Regions from separate parts of the Actinomadura sp. 3N407 genome, predicted to be linked through region 1. Evidence: riboswitches for the same ligand, from Rfam matches in the RefSeq annotation. Region 1 holds a riboswitch; the other holds the start of a gene.
The links. Region 1 has a riboswitch for cyclic di-AMP ahead of ACTWPP_RS18250 (CHAP domain-containing protein). Riboswitches for the same ligand answer to the same signal wherever they lie in the genome.

Region 1 (4,187 bases):
GTCCGACAGTGACCCGCAGCTGCTCGACCGGCTGCTGACCCTGCCGCGGGTGCACCTCATCGTGGACGGCTACAACGTCACCAAGACCGGGTACGGGGAGCTGCCGCTGGCGGACCAGCGCAGCCGGCTGCTGTCGGGGCTCGGCGGGCTGGCGGCGCAGACCCGCGCGGAGGTGACGTGCGTGTTCGACGGCGCGGAGCTGGACGCGCCGGTGGCCATCGCGGCGCCGCGCGGCGTCCGGGTGCTGTTCAGCCGTCCCGGTCAGACCGCCGACGAGCTGATCGGCGAGCTGGTCCGGGCGGAGCCGCAGGGCCGCGCGGTGGTGGTGGTCTCGTCCGACCGTGAGGTGGCCGACGCGGCGCGGCGCGCCAACGCCCGGCCCTGCCCGTCCACGCTGCTGCTGCGCCGCCTCGGCCGTTCCTAGCCCGGCTGCGCGGCGGCCGCGGTCGGGCCGCCGTCAGGCCGCGGTCTCAAGGCCGCCATGAGGCACGCCTCGCGCTCCGTGATCTTACCGACACGGATAGCGCATCATTTCGATTGAAGGCGACTAAAGAGTGATGAACCGGTTGTGACGGTTGTTGCGTATCGCTAATGTCATCCGCTGACGTCGTGGACGAGAGGGGCGAAACCGACCGTGGCCAATGATCTCATCGGGGAAGCAGCGCATGAGCGCGACCGGCGAGGAGGTTCGGCCAAGAGAGGCGCCTCCCGTCGCCTGGCGGCCGTCGCGTGCCTCACGCTGACGGTCTCCCTCGCGTCTCCTCCGGTGGTGGCGCACGCCGACCCTCAGCCGACCAGAGCACAGGTCCAGAAGAAACTCGACAAGCTCGCCGAGGAAATGGGCCAGAAGGTCGAGAAGTTCAACCAGCTCAACGAGAAGCTCAAGATCGCCAAGAAGAAGTACACGATCGCGAGCAAGTCGAGCAAGGAGGAGCAGGCGGCCTTCGAGGAGCAGCGCTCCAAGATCGCCCAGATGGCGGCCGCCGCCTACAAGAACGGCGACACGAACAACGTCACCGGCTTCGTCGGCACCAACGACCCGCAGGCGATCCTGGACCAGGCGGCCGTCTTCTCGCACCTGTCGCAGGAGCGCAGCTCCCAGCTGACCCAGTTCCTGGCGACCGCCCAGCGGCTCCGCCGCGAGGAGGCGCAGGCCAAGGCCTCCTACGAGGACGTGCAGGCCAAGACCAAGGAGCTGCGGGAGCAGAAGAAGAAGCTCGACAAGGAGGTCGCCAAGCAGAAGGCCCTGCTGCGGCGGCTCGGCGGCGGAACCTCGTCGGGCGGCTCGGGCAGCGTCGGCGGCACCTACAACGGCCCGGCCAGCGGCTCGGCCCGCACCGCGCTCAACTTCGCCTACGCCCAGCTCGGCAAGCCGTACCAGTACGGCGCCGAAGGCCCGAACTCCTACGACTGCTCCGGCCTGACCATGAAGGCGTGGGCGGCGGCGGGCGTGAGCATCACCCGCACCACCCACTCCCAGTACGCCGCCACCAAGCGGGTGTCCAAGAGCAACCTGCAGCCCGGCGACCTGGTGTTCTTCAGCGGCCTCGGGCACATGGGCATGTACGTGGGCGGCGGCAAGATGATCCACGCCCCGCGCACCGGGAAGAACGTGGAGGTCGTGACCATCACCTCCGGCTACTATCTGAACAACTACTACGGCGCCGGGCGCCCCTGACGCCCCGCCCCGGAGCGCCCGCGACGGGCGTGACGGAGCTCTTTCGACAACGGACCGGGCTTGACCTGGTCCGTTGTTGATTTTGGGGGGGTTTGCCATCTGTTGGGGCTTTGGTACGTTGTCACCACTCACGGCGCCCTCCAGACGCCGTGGTCCCGAGGCGCTCACCAGGCGCCACGGCCCCACGCGGCACATCCAGCTGCCGCGTGACGGCGGCGCGAGCCACGTGCCGCTCCCCCCGGCGGCACGATCCACGCGCCGCCTCCGGCACCCGACGGGTGCCGCAAACGGTCTCCAGCAGACCCGGCCGGCCCCGGCCCCACCGTGCGCACGCCCGCAGCGTGCATGGCGCTGAGAGCGCTGCCACGGCGGATTCCACGGGTCAGGCCCAGGACGGTCCCCGCAAACGGGCCGCCGTCCGCACGCACAACATCAGGCGCCGCTCTTTCGCACGCGGGAGACAGGTCCCGCGCACGGGCCCCATCACGCCCCCAGGATCGCAGCGGCAGCGCCGAATCCGCCGACGCGCGGAACCGGGGACCCACATCCGCCGGAGTCCAGGGACCGTCCCTGGACGGGCATTCCGGCACCCGGGGTGAATCGGTGCGTCTCTCCCCGCCGAACGGTGAGAGCCCGCCGTAGGGCCACTTCCACGCCCGAACCCGTCAGCTAACCCGGTAGGCGTCTGGAAGACGAAGGAGTGAAAACCGCAGCGTTACCTGGGCGTGGCCGCCCTCGTGCGGCCACGCCCGCTTTCCCCCTTCACTCCGTGCGGGCGCCCTCGCCCGGCGGAGCCCCCCATCCGAACCGGCGTGCCCGCCCCCGGGCCGCCACCGCCGAGTCCGTGGTTCACCGCGCCCAGACGCGCGGAGAACGCGGAGCCGGGGACCCACTGTGTCCTTCGGGGTGAATCGGCCCGCCCAGCGGGCCGTAGGGCGGCTTCCACGCCCGAACCCGTCAGCTAACCCGGTAGGCGGCATGGAAGTCAGGAGATCCCCCATGCCAGGCGCGCATCGCAAGAAGTCACCGGGCAAGCACCGCAAACCCGGCACTCTCGCCCTCACGTGGCGGACGACCGGCGGCGTGATCGTCGGCGCCGCCGTTCTCGGCACCGCCGCGGCCACCGCACAGGCGTCGGTCCTGCCGTTCGCCTCCGCTCCCACCCACGCCACCGCGGCCGGTCCGGCCGCCGGCGACGACGCGGGCAAGTCCAAGTCCGGCTCCAAGTCCTCGTCCAAGGACAGGTCCGATTCCAAGGACGAGAACCGGGACGAGCCCGCGGACGGCGGCAAGGAAGCCGAGCGTCCCGAAAGGGACGAGCCGGAGTCCGACGCCCCGAAGCAGCCGTCCGAGGACTCGCGGCCCACCGCCGACGAGGCCATCGAGCTCGCCAGGTCGCAGGTGGGCATCGCGGAGGACGGCAGCGGCGCGACCAAGTTCAACCAGTGGTACGTGGAGAACTCCCGTGCCGACGAGACCGTCGCGCGCGACGGCGGCTCCGTCCAGGCGTACGACGACGCCGCCTGGTGCGACATGTTCATCTCGTGGGTGGGCGACCAGCTCGGGTTCACCGAGCAGATCGGCAGCGACGCCTGGACCATCGCCCACGCCAAATGGTTCCGGGACCAGGGCCGCTGGGGCACCGAGCCGAAGCCGGGCGCGATCGTCTTCTACGCCTGGAACGGCGGCAAGGACATCGACGACATCGTCCACGTCGGCATGGTGACCAAGAAGATCGACGACGGCACCATCGAGGCGGTCGAGGGCAACACCGACAACGCCGTCCGGGTCAGGCAGCGCTCGACCGGCTCCGTCGTCGGCTACGGCTACCCCGAGTACAAGTCCTGACGTCCCTTCCCCCTCCCCCGGCTGCATAGGATCACGCGCATGGAGGACGGTCCCGGTCAGGCCGGACACGGCGGCCCCGTCACGCGCCGCAGGGCACTCGCCCTGGGCGCGGGCGGGGCCGCCGTGCTGCTGGGCACCGGCGCGGGACTCCTCGGCACGCGGTCCGGCGACGACGGGACGCCGCCCGCCCGCGCGACCAAAGCCGCCGGAACGTTCCGGCCCGCGGACGCCGTCACCGTCCTCGCCAACCGCGCGCGGGCGGTGCAGGACGGAGACCGGACGGCCTTCCTCGCGACGGTGGCCTCCGCGCCCGCCGCGTTCCAGGACGCCCAGTCCCGCTTGTACGGCAATCTCCGCGAGCTCCCGCTGGCCGGCTGGGAGGAACGCGCAGTCGTCACCCAGGCGACGGACGACGAGAAGGGTGTCGCGGTCGTCCGCGTGGAAGTGCGCTCCAGGTTGCGGGGCTTCGACCGGGGTGACGTCGTCCGCACCCGCTACCTGACGCTCGCCCCTCGCTCCGGCATCTGGACGATCGTCGGCGACGGGTCGTCGCATGGATTCGCGGACGACGCCGCCATCTGGGACGGCGGCCCCCTGACGGTGGTCAAGGGCCGCGCGAGCCTCGTCATCGGCGACACCGCGGCCACCGGGGCCCTCCGCC
Region 2 (4,187 bases), on a different contig from region 1:
CCGGGCCGGTGGCCGCCAGGTCCCCGCTCGGGAGCCTGTCGAAGTCGACCTCATGCCTCCACAGCTCCTCGCCCGTCCTGGAACGGACCGCGCTGATCTCCCTGCTCTCGTTCAGGGTCAGATACGTCACGTCGCCTCCGCCCACCGCGGAGGAGCCTCCGTCGCGCTTCCACAGCACCTTGCCCGTGCGCGAATCCAGCGCGTGGACGATTCCGGTGCCGTCGTCCCCGTTCTTCTCGCTCCCGTTCGCCAGCAGCACCCCACCGGCGGTGGCGAGGCTCAGGAAATCCTCGCTCACCCGGCGCGTCCACCTCGAACGTCCCTCGGGCGGCGGTCCCTCCGGCGCGCCGGCGCGCCGCGCCCCGGGCGGTCGCGAGCCGTCGCTCCGGTCGCGGGTCCTCCGCCACGCGAACGTCCCGAGAGCGCCCGCCGTCAGGACGCCCGCGCCCACCCCGGCCAGGATCGTCCGGCGGGTGACGTCCTCCGCCGGGGGCGCCGTGCCCTGGACGGCACCGTCCGGATCCTCCGTCGGCGCCTGCCCGGCCGCGGAGTCCCGGTCCGCCGCGTCGCCGGCCGGGGGCCGCGTCAGCGTCTCGGCCTCGGCGGTGCGGCGGTCGATCTCCTCCGCGATCCCCGGCGGCAGCCACCGGGCCCCCAGCAGGGACGGCTCGTCCCGACCCGGCGGTCCCAGCAGTTCCAGCACGGCGGCGGCGGACGGACGCAGCCCGGGGTCGACGTGCAGGCACGCCCCGATCAGCGCGAGCAGCCAGGGTTCGGTGATCGCGTCCAGGTCCGCGTGCGCCGTCATCGCCCGCAGGTCACGCGACCGCGCCGGCCCGGACCCGAACGGCTCCGCCCCGGTCGCCGCGTACGCCAGCATCGCGCCCAGGGAGAACACGTCGGCCGCCGGCCCGACCTTCTCCCCGCGGACCTGCTCGGGCGCCATGAACCCGGGCGTGCCGATGGGCGCGCCCACGCGGGTGATGGCCGTCGCGTCCTCCGGCCGGGCGATGCCGAAGTCGATCACCCGGGGCCCGCCGGCGGTCAGCATCACGTTGCCCGGCTTCAGGTCGCGGTGCACCACGCCGGTGCGGTGGATGTCCGCGAGCGCCTCGGCCAGCCCGGCCGCCAGCGGCCGGACGGCGTCCGGCGGCAGCGGGCCGAACCGGCCGACGGCCTCGCGCAGCGACAGCCCCGGCAGGTAGGCGGTGACCAGCCACGGCGCGGCCGCGTCCGGGTCGGCGTCCAGCACCGGCGCGGTGAACACCCCCGACACCCGGCGGGCGGCGTCCACCTCGCGGCGGAACCGGGCCGCGTATCTGGGCTCCCCCGCCATCGACCGCCTGATGACCTTGACGGCGATCGGCCGGCCGGCCCCCGACCGTCCCAGGTAGACGACCCCCATCCCGCCCGCGCCGAGCCTGCCGAGCAGCCGGTACGGACCCACCCGGTGCGGATCACCACGCCGAAGCGGCTCCACCGCCGTCCTCCTCCTGCCGCCGGACTCACCGTCGACCATCGTCCGGGATCGCGTACCGGGACCGGTCCCGGCGTGACGGAAGTGTAATCACGGCGTGAGTTCCAGCGATCACGGTGGGCCAGACGGACGCGCGGCGAGGACCGGCCGCGTGATCCGGCCGCGCCCGCTGCACATCAGCGCCTTCGAGCGCGTCAGCGAGACCAGCGGCCCCGGCTCCCGTGCCGTCCTGTGGTTGCGGAGCCCCGGCCGCCCCGGCGCCGCACCCGCGGGGCACGGCTTCCGAGTCACGGTGGACGAGACGTTCGCGCACATCGCCGCCCTGGGCGACCGGATCGAGGGCGTGACGGTCAGAGGCGACGAGCCGCTCCGGCAGCGCCGCGCCGTCCTCCGGCTGCTGGCCCGCGTCCGGGAGGAGACCTCCCTGTCGGTCATCCTGCTCACCGGTTACGGCTGGGACGAGATCGTGCGGATGCCGGGCGCCACGGCACTGCGCGACCGGGTCGACGTACTCCTGGCGGGCCGCCCCCCGGAGCACGGAGCGCACGGGTCACCCGCACGCACCATGCACCTGTTCACCGCCCGCTACTCGGCCGCCGACCTCGATGCCGTCTAGCCGCCACCGCGCGCAGGTCTCGGTCGATGACGTCCCTCTCACCGTCCGACCTGCGGCATTGCTGATTTTGTGGGTGTTTGCATTCTCTTGAGCCTTTGGTAGGTTCTGTCCGAATTCGGCGCCCGCCATGCGCCGTGGCCATCGACCAGTGCGTCCGTCTCATCCTCAGCCCGCGGCTCGGGATGAAGGCGGCGACGCCGAGTCCGCGATCGCGCGGAGCCGGGGAACCAGCGCGAGTGACGTCCAGGCCGGCCGGCCTGTGCCGCCTCGCAGGGGTGAATCGACGCCTTCTCGCCATGTTCGGGAAGGGTCGTAGGGCGACTTCCACGTCCGAATCCGTCAGCTAACCCGGTAGGCGACATGGAAGGAGCAGATGCCGTGACAGGCAGGCACGTCAAGAAGAACGGATACCCCCCACCCGTATTGGGCGTCGTCCTCGCCGGTGCCCTTGTCGGCTCCCTCGCCCTCATGCCGGGGGGCGGAGACTCCGAGAACCCCGGCAGGCCCGCCTCCGCGAAGGTCTCGGCGGACCGCGGCGAACGACCGGATTCCCGACGAGCCGAGGACGCGCCGAGCGAGCCGCCGGCCGACTGCGAGCCCTCGGAGGCCACGGACCACGGGTACCCCAACGGCCGGATCCCGGTCGACGAGCTCTGCCCGCTGCCACAGCGGGACGAGTTCCTGCGAGCCGACGCCGCGGTGGCGTTCTACAAGCTCAACGCGGCCTACCAGGAGCGCTTCGGCCACGAGATGTGCGTGCGGAGCTCCTATCGCAGCTACGAGAAGCAGCAGGAGCTGTACGAGACCATGCCGGCGGGCATGGCCGCGCGACCGGGCAACAGCAAGCACGGGAACGGCATCGCCCTCGACTTGTGCGACGGCGTCCAGGACGCCGATTCACCCCAGTTCGAGTGGATGGAAGACAACTCCGAGAAGTACGGCTGGATCCACCCGGCCTGGGCCTACAGCAACCCGTACGAACCGTGGCACTGGGAGTTCGACGGCGGCCAGGACGACTAGCGACCCGCACGGCGGCTGGGCCCGAGCAGACGGCTCGGGCCCGCGGCGGCGGCCGGTGGGCTCGTGTCCTCGCCACCGGAGTCGACGGCCAGGTCGGCGAACGGCAGCGGGCAGCCCTGTTCCCCGGCGCATGCGACCAGATCGTCGCACCCGGCGTCCAGGGCTTGGCGCAACGTGCCCGCGATGGTGCGCAGATCGACGATTCTGGATTCGACCTCGGCGAGTTTGGCGCTCACCCGCGTCCGCAACCCGGAATCGGCGCGGCGGTGCCGGTGCGTCCCGGCGTCCAGCAGTTCGGCGACCTCCTCCAGGGTGAACCCGAGCCGCTGCGCGGTCTTGATCACCCGCAGCAGCGTCACCGCCTCGGCCGGATACACCCGGTGCCCACCCGCCGTCCGCTCGGGCTCGGCGAGCAGGCCCCGGCGCTCGTAGTACCGGAGCGTCTGGAGATTCACCCCGGCCGCCGCCGCGACCTGCCCGCTGCGCAACCCGCCGGCGACGGCGGGCCCGGTCACGCCCGGCTCCCCTGGCCCGCCAGCTCCGCCGCGCGGGCGGCCAGGGCGTCCAGCACCTCGACGTGCGGGCCGGCGACGCTCACCTCCAGGGTCAGCGCGCCGCCGGCCGCCGTCAGGGCGAAGGTGAAGAACGAGCAGCAGCCGGTCTCGCGCACCGCCAGCCCGGCCGCCCGGGCGGCCACATCCGGCTCGGAACGCAACACCAGCTCGACGCGTCCCGGCCCCGCACGCCGCACCTCGGTCACCGCCTCGCCGAACAGCGCGTCGAACTCGGCCTCCCTCAACGGCCGCTCGGCCGTCGGCAGGGTGCACGCCCGCGGCGCCCACCCCGCATCGCCCGGCCCGGACCGTACCTGTTCCAGTTCCATACCTCGAAGGTAAGCCTGTACCCCGGTACCGGATGCAACCCCCCATCGAATGTGGGTACCGGCGGCCGGTCAATGGGCGGCCGTCTACTCGGCGGGCAGGGGGCAGTACAGGTCGATGCCGTTGCCGTCGGGGTCGAGGACGGTGGCGTACCGCATCCCCCAGAAGGCGTCCCACGGTTCCTGGACGCCGG

Region 2: another riboswitch for cyclic di-AMP. It lies ahead of ACTWPP_RS36160 (M15 family metallopeptidase); the one in region 1 lies ahead of ACTWPP_RS18250 (CHAP domain-containing protein).

What each region holds. Positions count from the first base shown of each region.
Region 1 is NZ_JBQQBP010000006.1:384,860-389,046, forward strand. Features, by position in the region: gene ACTWPP_RS18240 (NYN domain-containing protein) at 1-424, shown strand, start outside; gene ACTWPP_RS18245 (NlpC/P60 family protein) at 770-1,678, shown strand; cyclic di-AMP (ydaO/yuaA leader) riboswitch at 2,178-2,377, shown strand; cyclic di-AMP (ydaO/yuaA leader) riboswitch at 2,524-2,669, shown strand; gene ACTWPP_RS18250 (CHAP domain-containing protein) at 2,678-3,526, shown strand; gene ACTWPP_RS18255 (hypothetical protein) at 3,566-4,187, shown strand, end outside.
Region 2 is NZ_JBQQBP010000019.1:99,187-103,373, reverse strand. Features, by position in the region: gene ACTWPP_RS36170 (protein kinase domain-containing protein) at 1-1,480, opposite strand, end outside; gene ACTWPP_RS36165 (4Fe-4S cluster-binding domain-containing protein) at 1,629-2,093, shown strand; cyclic di-AMP (ydaO/yuaA leader) riboswitch at 2,279-2,465, shown strand; gene ACTWPP_RS36160 (M15 family metallopeptidase) at 2,472-3,113, shown strand; gene ACTWPP_RS36155 (MerR family transcriptional regulator) at 3,110-3,628, opposite strand; gene ACTWPP_RS36150 (hypothetical protein) at 3,625-3,996, opposite strand; gene ACTWPP_RS36145 (VOC family protein) at 4,081-4,187, opposite strand, start outside.